Regions from separate parts of the Phyllobacterium sp. SYP-B3895 genome, predicted to be linked through region 3. Evidence: predicted binding sites of a transcription regulator. Region 3 holds the regulator's gene; each other region holds the start of a gene.
The links. The regulator LexA, encoded in region 3, represses DNA repair genes until DNA is damaged. The targets are predictions, from matches to a motif close to TGTTCNNNNTGTGTTCNG.
Positions count from the first base shown of each region.

Region 1: recA (recombinase RecA) is a predicted target of LexA. The motif match lies at 1,931-1,948, and genes of this name have one in related genera.
Region 2: GF108_RS10120 (sel1 repeat family protein) is a predicted target of LexA. The motif match lies at 2,117-2,134, and genes of this name have one in related genera.
Region 4: GF108_RS08960 (ATP-dependent helicase) is a predicted target of LexA. The motif match lies at 1,702-1,719, and genes of this name have one in related genera.

Region 1 covers NZ_WJIG01000003.1:770,890-774,579, forward strand. Annotated here, with positions in the region: gene GF108_RS16290 (pseudouridine-5'-phosphate glycosidase) at 1-789, opposite strand, end outside; gene GF108_RS16295 (carbohydrate kinase family protein) at 804-1,754, opposite strand; gene recA (recombinase RecA) at 2,071-3,162, shown strand; gene alaS (alanine--tRNA ligase) at 3,414-3,690, shown strand, end outside.
Region 2 covers NZ_WJIG01000002.1:754,857-758,546, reverse strand. Annotated here, with positions in the region: gene bla (class A beta-lactamase) at 1-424, shown strand, start outside; gene GF108_RS10125 (DUF2147 domain-containing protein) at 1,494-1,841, opposite strand; gene GF108_RS10120 (sel1 repeat family protein) at 2,292-2,558, shown strand; gene GF108_RS10115 (hypothetical protein) at 2,729-2,935, shown strand; gene GF108_RS10110 (Dps family protein) at 3,027-3,554, opposite strand; gene GF108_RS10105 (acetyl/propionyl/methylcrotonyl-CoA carboxylase subunit alpha) at 3,652-3,690, opposite strand, start outside.
Region 3 covers NZ_WJIG01000002.1:260,543-264,232, reverse strand. Annotated here, with positions in the region: gene GF108_RS07685 (ComEC/Rec2 family competence protein) at 1-1,717, shown strand, start outside; gene lexA (transcriptional repressor LexA) at 1,711-2,430, opposite strand; gene GF108_RS07675 (hypothetical protein) at 2,598-3,690, opposite strand, start outside.
Region 4 covers NZ_WJIG01000002.1:529,398-533,087, reverse strand. Annotated here, with positions in the region: gene GF108_RS08960 (ATP-dependent helicase) at 1-1,623, opposite strand, end outside; gene GF108_RS08955 (nitroreductase) at 1,779-2,444, opposite strand; tRNA gene GF108_RS08950 (tRNA-Pro) at 3,103-3,179, shown strand; gene GF108_RS08945 (hypothetical protein) at 3,447-3,662, opposite strand.

The DNA.
Region 1 (3,690 bases), on a different contig from region 3:
GGCCTTGCCGGTGACGCCATTTTTCGTAGCACGAGCGATCGCCTCGCCGATATAGCCCGCCATCCTCTCCGCCGGAATTTCGTCCGCTGCCGGAATGGGATTGGCGATCAGCATGCCGCCGTTGACGCCGATGGCTTCGCGTGCCCGCTGAAACCCGGCGATTGCCTCGGCTGAGTCGAGCCGCAACGGCGCCTTGATCGGCGATTGGCGCGACCAGAAGGCGGGAAGCACATCGGCGCCATGGACGACGACCGGAACGCCCTTGGTCTCAAGCACTTCCAACGTCTTTTCGATATCGAGAATGGCCTTGGCCCCGGCCGAGACGACGATGACCGGGGTCCGACCGAGCTCTTCAAGGTCAGCCGAAATATCGAAACTCAATTCTGCGCCTTTGTGCACGCCGCCGATTCCGCCCGTGGCAAAGACCTTGATGCCAGCAAGGTGCGCGGCAAGCATGGTGGCTGCAACCGTCGTGCCGCCAGTGCGTCCTTCGGCAAGTGCAAAGGCAAGGTCGGCGCGCGACAGCTTCATGGCGCCATTCACCTGCGCGAGCGCTTCGCGTTCATCGGCGGATAGCCCGATCTTGAGGCGGCCATCGACAATGGCGATCGTCGCTGGGACAGCGCCTTCTTCCGCGATGATGGCCTCGACATCCGCGGCCATGCGGCTGTTGTCGGGATAGGGCATGCCATGAGTGATGATCGTGCTTTCCAGCGCGACAACCGGCTTGCCCGCATCAAGTGCCTGCGCGACCTCGGGGGCTATATCGGTAAAGGGATTGAGGGTCATGTCGGCTCCTTTGATCAACGCAGCAAGGTCGCATCGGGTATCAAGGAAAGCGCTGCGTCGAATTCCTCGGGGGTAAAGATCGGGCTGGCGGAATGTGTCTTCAATGTCAGCATCGACGCGGTCATACCTTGGCGGACTGCCTCGTGAAACGCGACACCTTGCATCAGCCCGGCAATCGTGCCGCCGGCAAGCGCGTCACCTGCGCCGGTCACATCAGCAATCCCGTCGACGCCAGGCGGTTCGAGTGTATAGGCAAGATCATTATGGTAGGCGAGGGTGGGACCGGCACCATTGCTGACGACGGCGCCTTGAAGGCCCGCCGCGCGCAAAGCTGCGCAGATTTCCTTTAGCTCTGCGGATTGGCCAAGACCGGTCAGCGCCGATGCTTCACGGCGGTTCATGAAAAGGCAGCTGAGATTGCCAAGGATCGTGCGCAGGCGCACCGCCTTTGCCGGGGATATCGCCAGGGCATAGATCGGCCGATGTCCTGCGAGGCCCGCAAGCCTTTCCAGCGCATCGGCCGGAAGGTTGGCATCGCAAAATATGGCGTCGGCCGCCGCCACGGCATCGCGCACCTTGCGCCGGCGCAGTTGCCGGGGGAGGCCGATCTCATAAAGCGCCATGTCGGCGATTGCGGCGACGACATCGCCATGTTCGTCGAGGATTGCCGTATAGCTCGGCGTCGCCCGGTCCATGAAGACGACGGAGCTATCGATGATGCCGGCTGATTCGATCGCTGCGCCAATCGTCTCGCCGATACGGTCGCCGCCGCGTATGGACAAGAGTTCAGCGGCGATGCCGCGCTGCATCGCCAACCTTAACGCATTGAAGACACCGCCGCCCGGCTCTTCGCGCATGATGCCGGGGTTCGAAGCGCCGGGGACAAACGGTACGGTGCTTTGGCCGCGCCGGTCGAGATGGGCGCCGCCAACAGCAAAGAGCAGCGGTTTGTTGCCTGACGTCATGGGTGATTGCTTTTCCGATTAAAACCACGGATTGAAGGGCTGGCGTTGCGCTACCTCTCTAAAGTGTCAGTCGGACCGGCGCAATAATCCGGCCGATTCGATTTTCGTAACTCCGGTTTGTCCGGCAACGCCCGGAAACAGGGGAAAGCTTGCCCGACAGCATGTCGCGCCCGTACAAGAACATTTTACGAACATTTTGAAGTTATGCATTTATTTCAATTACTTATGTCTATTGCAAAATGAGAACAAAACAGATACAAATAAGTTCATCAGAAGCGACATCGGGACTTCATGCACAACACAGGGGTAGTGTAACATGGCTCAAAATTCATTGCGGTTGGTTGAGGGTAATTCGGTGGATAAAACGAAAGCGCTGGATGCGGCATTGTCCCAGATCGAGAGGGCCTTTGGAAAGGGCTCGATCATGCGGCTTGGCCGCAACGAGCAGGTTGTGGAGATCGAAACGGTTCCGACCGGCTCGCTGTCGCTCGATATTGCCCTTGGCGTCGGCGGATTGCCGAAAGGCCGCATCGTCGAGATTTACGGGCCTGAAAGCTCAGGCAAGACCACGCTTGCCCTGCATACGATCGCCGAAGCCCAGAAGAAGGGCGGCATTTGCGCCTTTGTCGACGCTGAGCACGCGCTTGACCCCGTCTATGCCCGCAAGCTTGGCGTTGATCTTGAGAACCTTCTGATCTCGCAGCCGGATACGGGCGAGCAAGCGCTTGAAATTACCGATACGCTGGTGCGATCCGGCGCCATCGACGTTCTCGTCGTCGATTCCGTTGCGGCGCTGACGCCCCGGGCGGAAATCGAGGGCGAGATGGGCGATTCCCTGCCGGGTCTGCAGGCCCGCCTGATGAGCCAGGCGCTGCGCAAGCTTACCGCATCGATTTCCCGTTCCAACTGCATGGTCATTTTCATCAACCAGATCCGCATGAAGATCGGTGTGATGTTCGGTTCACCAGAAACGACAACGGGCGGCAATGCGCTGAAGTTCTATGCATCTGTTCGCCTCGATATCCGCCGCATCGGATCGCTCAAGGAGCGTGACGAGGTCGTTGGCAACCAGACGCGCGTCAAGGTCGTCAAGAACAAGCTGGCGCCGCCCTTCAAGCAGGTCGAGTTTGACATCATGTATGGCGAGGGCGTCTCCAAGACGGGCGAGCTGGTCGATCTTGGCGTCAAGGCCGGCATCGTCGAAAAGTCTGGTTCATGGTTCTCCTATAATTCGCAGCGCCTCGGCCAGGGCCGCGACAACGCAAAACTGTTCCTCAAGGAGAATCCGGAAATAGCCAATGAGATCGAACTGGCGTTGCGCCAGAATGCCGGTCTCATTGCCGAGCAGATGCTCGACAAGAATGTCGGGGAAGTAGAGGATGACGAACCCGACGCCGCCGAAGGCTGAGCCGCCTCCAGATATTGACTGAGGATTTGAGACCCGCGGCCAGTGACGGCTGCGGGTCTTGGCATTTTGCCTTGGCCAATTCCCTGGCCGGCCGCGCTTTACCTTGGGCCATTCCCTGGCCGGTCGCACCTCGCGGCAATAGGGATTTTCTGGACAGCACGCAGCCCTGTCGCTACAAGCGTTTCGTTCCGCTCCTTCACTAAGAATGGGGCTATTTCCATTTGGATATAAGAAGTCAGAAGGCAAGCAGCATGAGTGGCGTCAACGAGATCCGGTCGACATTTCTGAACTATTTCAAGAAGAACGGCCATGAGATCGTGGCGTCGAGCCCGCTCGTGCCGCGCAATGACCCGACGCTGATGTTCACCAATGCGGGCATGGTGCAATTCAAGAACGTTTTCACCGGCATCGAGCACCGTCCCTACAACCGGGCGACGACATCGCAGAAATGCGTGCGCGCCGGCGGCAAGCACAATGACCTCGACAATGTCGGCTATACGGCGCGTCACCACACCTTCTTTGAAATGC
Region 2 (3,690 bases), 490 kb from region 3:
GACACAATATGCGCGCAGCCTCGGCGATGCGACGTTTCGACTGGACCGCCGCGAGACAGAACTGAACGAGGCGACGCCGGGCGATCCGCGTGACACCATTACGCCGGCGCACATTTTGAAAGATCTGCAGAAGACGGTTCTCGGCAACGCGCTCGCGAAATCCTCACGCGATCAGCTCATCGAGTGGCTGCTTGCGAACAAGACCGGCGACAAACGCCTGCGCGGCGGCTTGCCCAAGGGCTGGAGCGTCGGCGACAAAACCGGTACCAGCGACAGCGGCATGGCCAATGACATCGCGGTGATCTGGCCGCCAAGCCACAAGCCGATCCTGCTGGCTGTCTATCTCTACGATCCGAAGGGAACCGCGGATAGCCGGAATGAAATTCACCGGAAGGTGGCAAGCCTGGTCGCTGAGAACATTTGAGGTTTGCTGGGCGGCGATCCGGTCGCCGCTCAAACAGGGCCCGGGCAGACTGGTCCCCTGTTGTTATCAGCGCCAAGTGTGCCGCACATTTCCCACGGCGGTCATCCCCGGCGATCCCCTCTTGCGTCATCTAAGGGTCGTCTGCACTGCGTCACCTCGGGCCGTTCTCGTTTCCGCCATCCTTGGGCTCCCCTCACTGCCGCGATCCACGGGATCTCCTCTCCGTCATCCTCGGGCCCTTGTCCCGAGGATCCATCGCGACGCTGTCTGCCCACGGAGAAAGAATGGCCCTCCGGCATGAGTTTGCCCCGCGAAGAAGAATGGGTCCTCGGGTCTAACGCCCGAGGATGACGGCGGAGAGGGTGGATGATGGGAACTTATGCGAGAAGCTCCCACTCAGTCATCGAAGTCCGCTCGTTCGACTCGGTCCTATGGATAAACATCGGACGGGGGAAGTGCAGACGGCGGACTGCCCCATTACCGTCACCGCAGGCCGTTCTCACTTCCTCTATCCTTCGGCAGTCTGCACTGCCGTCACCGCGGACGCTGTTCGGCCACGGAGGGAGGAGAACGTCCCTCTGGCTCCCCTCACTTCCGTCATCCTCGGGCTTTGTCCCGAGGATCCATCGTCGACGCTGTCTGCCCACGAAGAAAGAATGGGTCCTCGGGTCTAACGCCCGAGGATGACGGCGGAGAGGGTGGATGATGGGAACTTATGCGAGCAGCGCCGCCACTTCGTCCGATGGATAAACGTAGGAGGGGGAAGTGCAGACGGCAGACCGCTCCACTGCCGTCACCGCGGACGCTGTTCGGCCACGGAGGGAGAACGTCCCTCTGGCTCCCCTCGCTTCCGTCATCCTCCGGGCCCTTGTCCCGAGGATCCATCGTCGACGCTGTTTGCCTCACAAAGCGAAGAATGGCCCTCCGGCATGGACGCTGTCCGCCCCACGAAGAGAGAATGGGTCCTCGGGTCAAGAGCCGAGGATATCGGCGGAAAGGTCGCTGATGTGAACGCATGCGAAAACCGCCGCCACCCGGCTCTGGATGATCTGCCTACCCCACCCGACCTCTACTGGCGCGTCAGGCTCTCGCTCTTGCAGATGAGCCCGCCCATGACACAGCCCGAAAGCGAAAGGGTCGCCCCGGTTGCCGTCGCCTTGCCATTATAGGTCTTGCCCTCGTCGAGCTTGTTCACCGTGCCCTTGTAGGAACCACTCTTGCCGGACATCGAGCCGATCGACTTACCCTTGTATTCGCCGGTCATCACCGTGCCGCAATAGGTATCTGTCCCACAGGACGAATATTGAATGATGGTGCCGTTTGGCCGCTTCCACGATCCGACGATCGCTTCTTCTGCAAGAGCAGGGCCAGCCATAAGGACAAGGCCGGTGCAGGCCAAAACTATTCTGCGCGTCATGAATTTCCTCCCGATACGCGGCGATCTCCAGCATCGCCATTTCTTACGCAAACGTAAACGTAATTCAAAATATCGGGGAAAGAAAGCAGCCCCAGCCGAAAATCCGCCTGTTTTCACGCAGCGTGGGCGGGAGTGAATTGCCGAAGTTCAAATTCGCAAACCGCGCGTTTGGTTATCAAACTCTTCAGGCCGGCAGATCCGATTTTAGGCAAATTTGCGGCAAATGCCTGCAATTGCTGGCGTGCTATATTTAATGAATTGCGAAGTTTACGAGTTGTTTTTGTTTTGTTTGTGCGCGGTTAATCATGGCTTTTAACAGCAATTTCAAGCCTATCGTTCATTCTTAAAAGCATCGAAAGAGCACGCCGAAACAAACAAATGGCGGTTCTCAGAAGTCTAACAGGGCTTTTCGTTCGACACGAATTTGGTTCAACAAGGGGTTTGACTGAAATGGCACGCTTTGATCTTCAGACTGTCGAAACCGGCGACGCCGGTGGCTCCGCCCAGACCGACATCCTCTTCGAAATGGGCATCATGTACGCAACCGGTCGCGATTGCGCCGTCGACCTGGTGGCCGCGCACAAATGGTTCAACATCGCCGCTATCAAGGGCTGCGATCGCGCCGCGGAACTGCGGGCCGAACTTGGCAAGACAATGTCCAAGGTTGATCTCGCAACCGCCCTGCGCGAAGCCCGCAAATGGATGACGACACACTGATCTGTCGGAATGGACACAACCTTGGCGTGTAGAAAATTCTCTTCTGCACCCTATGGCTAGATTGCCAGCGGTGGATGGACACAAGATTGTGATTACAGTATAAGTTAGCCATACTGCTACGCTACAACTATAAGTATTGTATTTATTGCAACCACGGCGGACGGACATTCATGGATGAACTCGAAGAATTGCTCGCTAGGCTCACGGCTGCCCAAAGGCAGCTGATAACGAGCTCAGCCAAGACCAAGACATTTCCTGACAACAATACTTTGCAGAAAATCGCAACGCTGGCCCTCAACATTTCATCGGTCGAGACCATGATTGTTGAGACGCAAGGCCGCGCGCAGTTGGCAAGGCTGGCCAAGGCAAACGATTAGAGCACGTCTTGTTTAGATAGTATCGGTCTGCCGGGGAAATTACGCAAACAAACCGGCCGCCGGGACGGCCGGGTTATCCGCAACGGATCGATCAGACGCCAGCCGGGCCGACGCGCGATGCTTCAAACAGGAACCAATGGCGCCGCTCGGACTCGTCGATATAGTTCTCGATGATGCTGGTCGTGGCGCTGTCATTGTATTCGCTGCAGAGTTCATGCACCTGGCGCAGATAGCTGATGAAGCTCTTTGTATCGTCGCGCAGCTCGGCGATCATGTCTTCAGGCGTCACGAAATTCGCGTCATTGTCGAGAAGGCGCTGTTTCGACGAAATCTGCCCGATCGACTTGAGCGTGGTGCCGCCGATCTTGCGGACGCGTTCGGCAAGAACGTCGGTCATGGCGAAGATCTGTTCGCCTTGCTCGTCGAGCATCAGGTGATAGTCGCGAAAATGCGGGCCGCTCATGTGCCAGTGAAAATTCTTGGTTTTCATGTAAAGCGCGAACGTGTCGGCAAGCAGCGCATTGACGGCGGCGGAAATATCGCGCGTCGCCTTTTCCCCAAGGTCGGTAGGGGTGGCGAGGGGAGCGCGCTTGATCGTCTGGAGGGATTTTGTGGCCATAGGTAATCTCCTGAATTAAAGGCGGGAACATAGCCCGGCGCCCGCAGCTGCGGGCCCCGCGCCACTTTCCTAGCATGCCGAAGGCGTGCTTGCTGCCTCAAATCTTTAAAGAATCATTGCCCGCGTCTTCAAACCG
Region 3 (3,690 bases):
TGGTTTTTTCCTTGGCAAACCTCAACTCGCCGCCGCAGTGCCAGCCGACGAGGCGCATACTTCTCAAGCCTGGCAAACGGTCGCCAATATCCGCCAACAACTTACCCAGCGCGTGCTTTCCCGTATCAAGGGGGAACCCGGCGATATTGCAGCTTCGCTGATCACCGGCCAGCGCGACGGCATCAGCGAGGCGACCAACGACGCAATGCGACTGAGCGGGCTTTCGCATATTCTTTCGATTTCCGGATTTCACATGGCGCTGGTCGCCGGCATCATCGTCGGCTCGCTGCGCGCGAGCATGGCCCTCTTCCCCGGCTTTGCAGCCCGCTTTCCGATGAAAAAACTGGCGGCATTCGTCGCCCTTGCCGGTTCCGGTTTCTATCTCCTGCTCTCTGGCGCTGACGTAGCGGCACAGCGCAGTTTTGTGATGCTGGCGGTGATGCTCATTGCCATGATGGCCGATCGCGCGGCAATCTCCATGCGCAATCTCGCCATCGGCGCTTTGATCACGATAGCGCTGCTTCCGCATGAAATTCTCGGACCGAGTTTCCAGATGTCATATTCGGCGACGGGCGCGCTCATTGCATATTACGGATGGAGATCGCGCCGGAAGAACAGGTCAAACCGGACGAAAGGCGAGGGATTGCTTCTGCGTTTGCCGATGATGGCGGCAAGCCATGTCGGCGCCATCGCCATGACTTCGTTGGTTGCCGGGACGGCGAGCTCGATCTTCGCCGCCTACCATTTCAACAACACAGCGCCGCTTGGGCTTGTGGGCAACGCGCTGGCGCTGCCCGTTGTCTCGATCTTTGTGATGCCGTTTGCGGTGCTTGCTGTTCTTGCGATGCCATTTGATCTCGATTGGCTGCCGTTTGCGGTCATGGAACGCGGCATCGAATGGGTCATTGCGATCGCGAAGATGGTCAGCGCGCATTCGCCAAGCGGCAATTTCGGATCAATGCCGCAAACGAGCCTGCTTTTGATGACCGCGGGACTGGTCCTGCTCATGTTGCTGACAACACGGCTGCGGCTCGTCGGATTCGCCGTGATGGCCCTGGCGATAGCACCGCTCCTCTCGGCACGTCCGCCGGATATCGTGATTGCCGAAGAGGGCAAACTCGTTGCCTTAAGTGCCCCTGATGACGCACTGACAGTGAACCGCGCGACCGCAAGCCGGTTCACCCTCGATAACTGGCAGCAGGGGTACGGCGCAAGTCAAGTGCTCACGCCGGCAAAGAATGGTGCACCGCCGACCGACGGGCAGTTTGAGTGCGCCGACGGCGTGTGCCTCGCACGAGAAACCGGCGGCCTCATCGTCGCCTATACGGATGATCCGACCAAAAAATCAACGGCTTGTGCCGAGGGCGATATCGTCGTCCTTGCCTTCACCGGTCCCGCTGCAACCTGCGACTCGGGGGACGTTCTTGTAATTACCGCGCAGGAGTTGGCGTTACGCGGCTCCGCAGAAATAAGGCTCGGTGAAAGCAATGCCGATCCACCGTCCGGACTTGGTGCGGCTGCACTTGCTGAAGAACAACTGCGGGCACGCCTACAGTCTGCGCAAATTATCTACGCCGTGGGCTCCCCGCAGCGCCCATGGAACGCCTATCGGGTCTTTTCCCGCACGGCCCGCAATCTTGCGGAGCAAAAACTGCAACGGCGTGCTGCAAAGACCAAGCCACCGGCAGACGATCAGGAAGACCCGATACATCAGTAACGGCGGATCAAACCGACCAGCTTGCCCTGCACGCGCACCCGATCCGGCCCGAATATGCGCGTCTCATAGGCCGGATTGGCGGCCTCGAGAGCAATCGACGCCCCTTTGCGCCGAAAGCGCTTCAAGGTTGCCTCTTCGTCATCGACGAGCGCAACCACGATTTCACCGGGATTGGCGGTGTCGCCGCGTCGGATGACGACTGTATCGCCGTCGAAGATGCCCGCCTCGATCATGGAATCGCCCTTGACCTCCAGCGCGTAGTGCTCGCCGCTGCCGATCATGTCTGGCGGCAGGCCGATCATATGCGTCTGGTTCTGGATGGCGGATATTGGCACACCGGCCGCGATCCGGCCCATGACGGGTATGTTGATGATCGTCGGCGCGCCGTCGTCATCCGAAGCGCGCGGCTGCGGGCGGGGCGGGGTGACATTGCGGCCGAGGCTGCCCTCGATCACGCTTGGCGAAAATTTCTTTTGCGCATTGAGGCCAGGCGCAATCGAATCCGGCAAGCGCAGAACTTCCAGTGCCCGCGCGCGGTTAGCAAGCCGGCGAATGAACCCACGTTCCTCGAGCGCTGTTATCAGCCGATGTATGCCTGATTTGGACGCAAGGTCCAATGCATCCTTCATCTCGTCAAAGGATGGAGGGATGCCGGTTTCCTTCAGGCGCTCATGGATAAAGAGCAGAAGTTCGTGTTGTTTACGCGTGAGCATCGGCGATCCTTCGAAACGGAATCGGAAAAACAAAACCAGAACAAACACTATCTGTTCCAGTTGTGTTCCACAAGTATTAATATGTCGTGTAGAAGGAGTGCGCCGATATCGAAATCGCGGAAATGACTCATTGCCGGTACCACAGCGACGCAAATGATGACGATGTGTCAGTACTTACCGACGACGTTGAAGAAGACACCGCGGTCGTTGAGCGTCAGGTCGCGCAGATCGTCGGAGAAATTGCCGAAATTGTAGCCGACACCGACCTTGAAGTTCTCGCCGACGTGGCGATAAACGGCGGTGAGCACACCAAGATCCGTCGTATCCGCTTCGGCCATATACATGACGCGCCCTTCAAGCAAGGCGTCCCATTTCTTGACGATATGAAAATCGGTTCGAACAATGCCGAGATGCGCTGAGGAAGTCTGCCAATCGGAGAATTCGTCGAGATCATCCTGAAGCCGCTCGCGCACTTCGCCGTAGCGGAAGCCGTATTTCGCGCCGACTGAGAGCCATGGAACGAGATCGTAGGTGAAATCGGCGGAAAGAATGTTGCTGCGCTGTGCCGGCCCATATTCGTCGCCGGTCACCGCGCTGACCTGATCCTCGCCCGGAAGATCGTAAAGCCAGGTATATTTGAAAAGGGCGTTCAGCCGGTCGTTCGTGACCGGACGATAGGCATAACCGAGCGAGGCTTCGACATAGTCGCCATCCCTGAACGAACCATCACCGTTCGAGTCCGAGAGAACTGAATCGATATTGGCGAGCAGCCGCCAGTTGTCGTTCGTTTTCCAGCTGAATCCCGTGGCGAAGAGGTAGGTGTTGAGATCGCGGGTATCATCGTCGGAATCTTCGAAACGAGTCTCACCGCGAATGCGCGCGGCAATGCGATCCTCATCCTTGTAGCCGACCGACAGGGAGATCGCCTTGCGGTCGAAATCGGAACGTTCGAGATTTGTGGAGGGATCGATCGTATCGTCTTCGACTGTGCCGATCTCGAGCCCGCCATCGACCGTCCATTTGGCATCGGGCGTATAGACGACACCGTAGGTTTGGGCGAGCGAATTGCGCCTTCCGAACAGGTCATAATTGTTTTCAGCATAGGTCGACCAATAATCGTCGAGCTTGCGCCGCGCACCGATGACGATCGCGCCGTAATCAGTCCCATCGAGATCGTAGGTACGGTCGAGGTCAAAGGCACGGTCGGGGTCGAGGCGGTAGCCGAGATAGTAACTATCCTCCGCTGTCGGCTCATAGGTG
Region 4 (3,690 bases), 270 kb from region 3:
GGTGAGTTCGGTGAGGAAACGCTCGCGAGACGCATAGCCTGCGGCGATCTGTTCGAGTTGCAGCAAATCCGTCTTGCGTATTTCGGCATCCTCGTGAATGCGGTCGAGATGCGGTTCGTACCAGGCGCGCGCTCGCTCGAGCTCGGCAGGCCAGCCTGTCGTTCCGCGCTTCAAGTCGTTCAGCGCATCGACGAAAGCTGACCAGTCATTGCCCGCACGGGGAGGCGCGGCAATCTGCGCGAGCGCGCCGAGCGGATCGGGCTGCTCGGCCATTTCATCGAGAACGCGGCGCGCCGAGGTCGGGCCGACGCCCGCTATGATCTGCATAAGCCGGAAGCCCGCAACGCGGTCGCGTGGGTTTTGGGCAAAACGCAGCAAGGCAAGCATATCCTTGACATGGGCGCTGTCGAGGAACTTGAGGCCGCCGAACTTGACGAAAGGAATGTTGCGCCGCGTCAGTTCGACTTCCAATGGGCCGCTGTGGTGCGACGTCCTGAAAAGCACGGCCTGCTGCTTCAGCAAGGTTCCCGTTTCGCGATTTTCCAGTACCTGTTCGACGATGTAGCGGGCCTGGTCTGCCTCGTCCTTGACGCTCACCATGCGGGGCCGCTCCGCCGATTCGCGCTCGCTCCAGAGGTTCTTGGTAAAGCGTTCTCGCGCCAGATCGATCACGCCGTTAGCTGCGGCAAGGATCGGCCGGGTCGAGCGATAGTTACGGTCAAGGGTGACGATACTCGCCTGCGGTGTGAAGGTGGCAGGAAAATCAAGGATGTTGCGTACGGTCGCTGCGCGAAATGAATAGATCGATTGCGCATCATCGCCAACGACCGTCAAACCGACGCCGGCCGGCCGCAAGGCCAGAAGAATCGAGGCCTGCAGCCGGTTGGTGTCCTGGTATTCATCGACGAGAACGTGATCCCAGCGGCAGCCCATATCGTCGGCGAGCATCGGATCGCCGACGGTTTGCGCCCAATAGAGAAGCAGGTCGTCATAATCGAGTACGTTCTGCAGCTGCTTGGCTTCGACATAGGCGGCAAAGAGCTCGCGCAGCTGTTTCTCCCAGCCGGCCACCCAGGGAAAGAATGCCTGCAGCACCTCAGCGAGCGGCGCTTCCGAGTTGACGACGCGGGAATAGATGGCAAGGCATGTTCCCTTGGTCGGAAAGCGGCTTTCCGTCTTGGAGAAACCGAGTTCGTGGCGAACAAGGTTCATGAGATCGGCGCTGTCTTCACGGTCGTGGATCGTAAAGTCGGGATTGAGGCCGATCTGTTCGGCATAATCGCGCAGCAGGCGCGCGCCAATGCCATGAAACGTGCCCGCCCATGCGAGCGCGTCGGTCATGATTGCGGCATTAGCGCCCAACACCTGCCCACAAATACGCTCCACCCGCCGCGCCATTTCCGAGGCAGCCCGGCGTGAGAAGGTCATCAGAAGAATGCGACGTGGATCGGTGCCCTTGACGATGAGATGCGCCACGCGGTGGGCAAGCGTGTTGGTTTTGCCGGATCCGGCGCCGGCAATGACAAGCAACGGCCCGCCAATGGTCGATGGAAGCAACTCTGTTCCATATTCGACGGCAAGCCGCTGTTCGGGGTTAAGTTTCTCCAGATAGGCAGCGCCCATAGTCCCTCATTGCGGCAAGCCGGTCGGCTGCGTAGCGGCAGCGGTGAGTCGTCGCGCAAGACTACTCCAGCTTGGCCTGCGAACAAATGAAGAACTTTCGCGTTTGGCGTGTAGTCGCGAAAATCGACCGGCAAAAGGTGAATTGAGCCGAGTGGCTAGTCGCCGACGAACGTGACCGTCTCGGCGAGTGGCGCGCGACCTGTACGCGGGTAATTCACCGTGGGGTCTTCGTAACCGATCGACATGCCGCAGAAGAGGATGAGACCGTCCGGAGGTGACAGGGCGTCCGCGACCGACTCGCGAACCTGCGACCACGCCATCTGCGTGCAACTGTGCAGGCCTTCAGCGCGGAGCAGCAGCATCACGGTCTGCAGATACATGCCGACATCAGCCCATTGCGGCAGGCCCAGATCGCGGTCGATATAGCAGAACAGCGCGGCTGGCGCACCGAAGCAGTTCCAGTTGGCAATGGCTGCCCGCTGGCGCGCCTCCCAGTCCTCGCGCGCAATACCGAGCGCGCTGTAGCGCTCCTTGCCGAAAGCGGACCGGCGCTCGGCGTAGGGCGACTTCAACACGGGCGGGTACATCTCGTACTGCCGCTCGTCCCAAGGGTCGCCGTGGGCCACGCGCTCGACGGCGTCGGTCTTGAGTTCAGCCAACGGCGCGCCGGTCATCACATAGGTATTCCACGGCTGGATATTCGATCCGGACGGAGCCCAGGCCGCGGCGGACAGCACGCGCTCGAGCAATTCCCTCGACACAGGCTCGTCTTTGAATCCGCGCACCGCCCGTCGGCTTGCAACTGCCTCATATACATCCATGATCGCCTCCATACCGCGATGCGTTTTTTACTTTTTTTGCAATGGAGGTTGTAATCACACCGTGGTCTGGGAGGCCTAAATCAAACGTTTAGCGACCTCATGCGTGTGAGGGCATCGCCACAGGCCCTTGGTCCTATCGAGCATCGCCAACATCAGGAGCTTCTATGTTCCTACGCGCCGGCGCTATCAGCCTGGCCCAGCTCAAGTTGCCGAATTATTTTCATCACTGCGGTTGAAGACCAATTGTCCGCGGATGGAGGATGAAAGGGCGAAATATCCAGGAGGGATGCTATGTCCCGTGAAGTCAGCTTCGGATTGGCTGATTTAAGGCTGGAAACAAAATCGGAGATCCTGGTCGCTTGATCGCGCTTGTCCGGTTTTGGGCGATACCGCTTTCGAGGTGGCTGCATGGCTGTTGGAGTCTTGGGGCAAAGTGATTCGGAGATTGGATTTTGTCGGCTCACGACGATCCACACAACCTGATGCCGAGGAATTCTTGGTGGAGGAGGGTACCGATCATGCACGGCGTCCCATTGGAGCGTCGTGGGACCTTGGGTGCCGGTCTATTCCACGGCGTTCATTAGTGTGCAGTTTGTTCTTTTTCTTACGTTTGGGGTATTGCTAAAAAAAGTCCAGTAATCTAGGGCTTTCAGCGGTTCGGAGTGTAGCGCAGCCCGGTAGCGCACTTGACTGGGGGTCAAGGGGTCGTCGGTTCGAATCCGGCCACTCCGACCAAAATTCCCCAAAGAAATCATCATCTTAAGAAATAGGTCCGCAAGGGCCCTTTTCTATTTTAGAGAAATTGGGTCCATTCTGGGTCCAGTAAGGGCGAACGACGCCTTCCGGTAAGCGAGAAAGGGTCGGACCCAGAATCGCGCTCAGCGGCCCGCTGTGTGGCAAGGAAGTGGCATTGAGGGCGGTTATCGCAAAATTACGAAAGCTTATTTGTGAAACAAAATGGGGATACCCCTACTTTGATATCGCAAGGCTGGTGACTTATGGCTACGGCCTGCAGGCCCGTTCCAGTGCATCGAGGAAACTCTGGTCGCCGTCCGGCTCGATCTCGGCAAGCGCCTGACGCAGCCCGTCGAGATGGTAGCGCAGCCGCCTGCGCGGATCGTCGGTACTGGCAACGGCAGCGCCAGCCGCAGCCGTCGCGGCACCAGCCAGCACCACGCGGCGGCTCATCGGCTTATCGGCAAGGCGAACGATAGGCATGATATGCAACCATACCATCCATTGACCA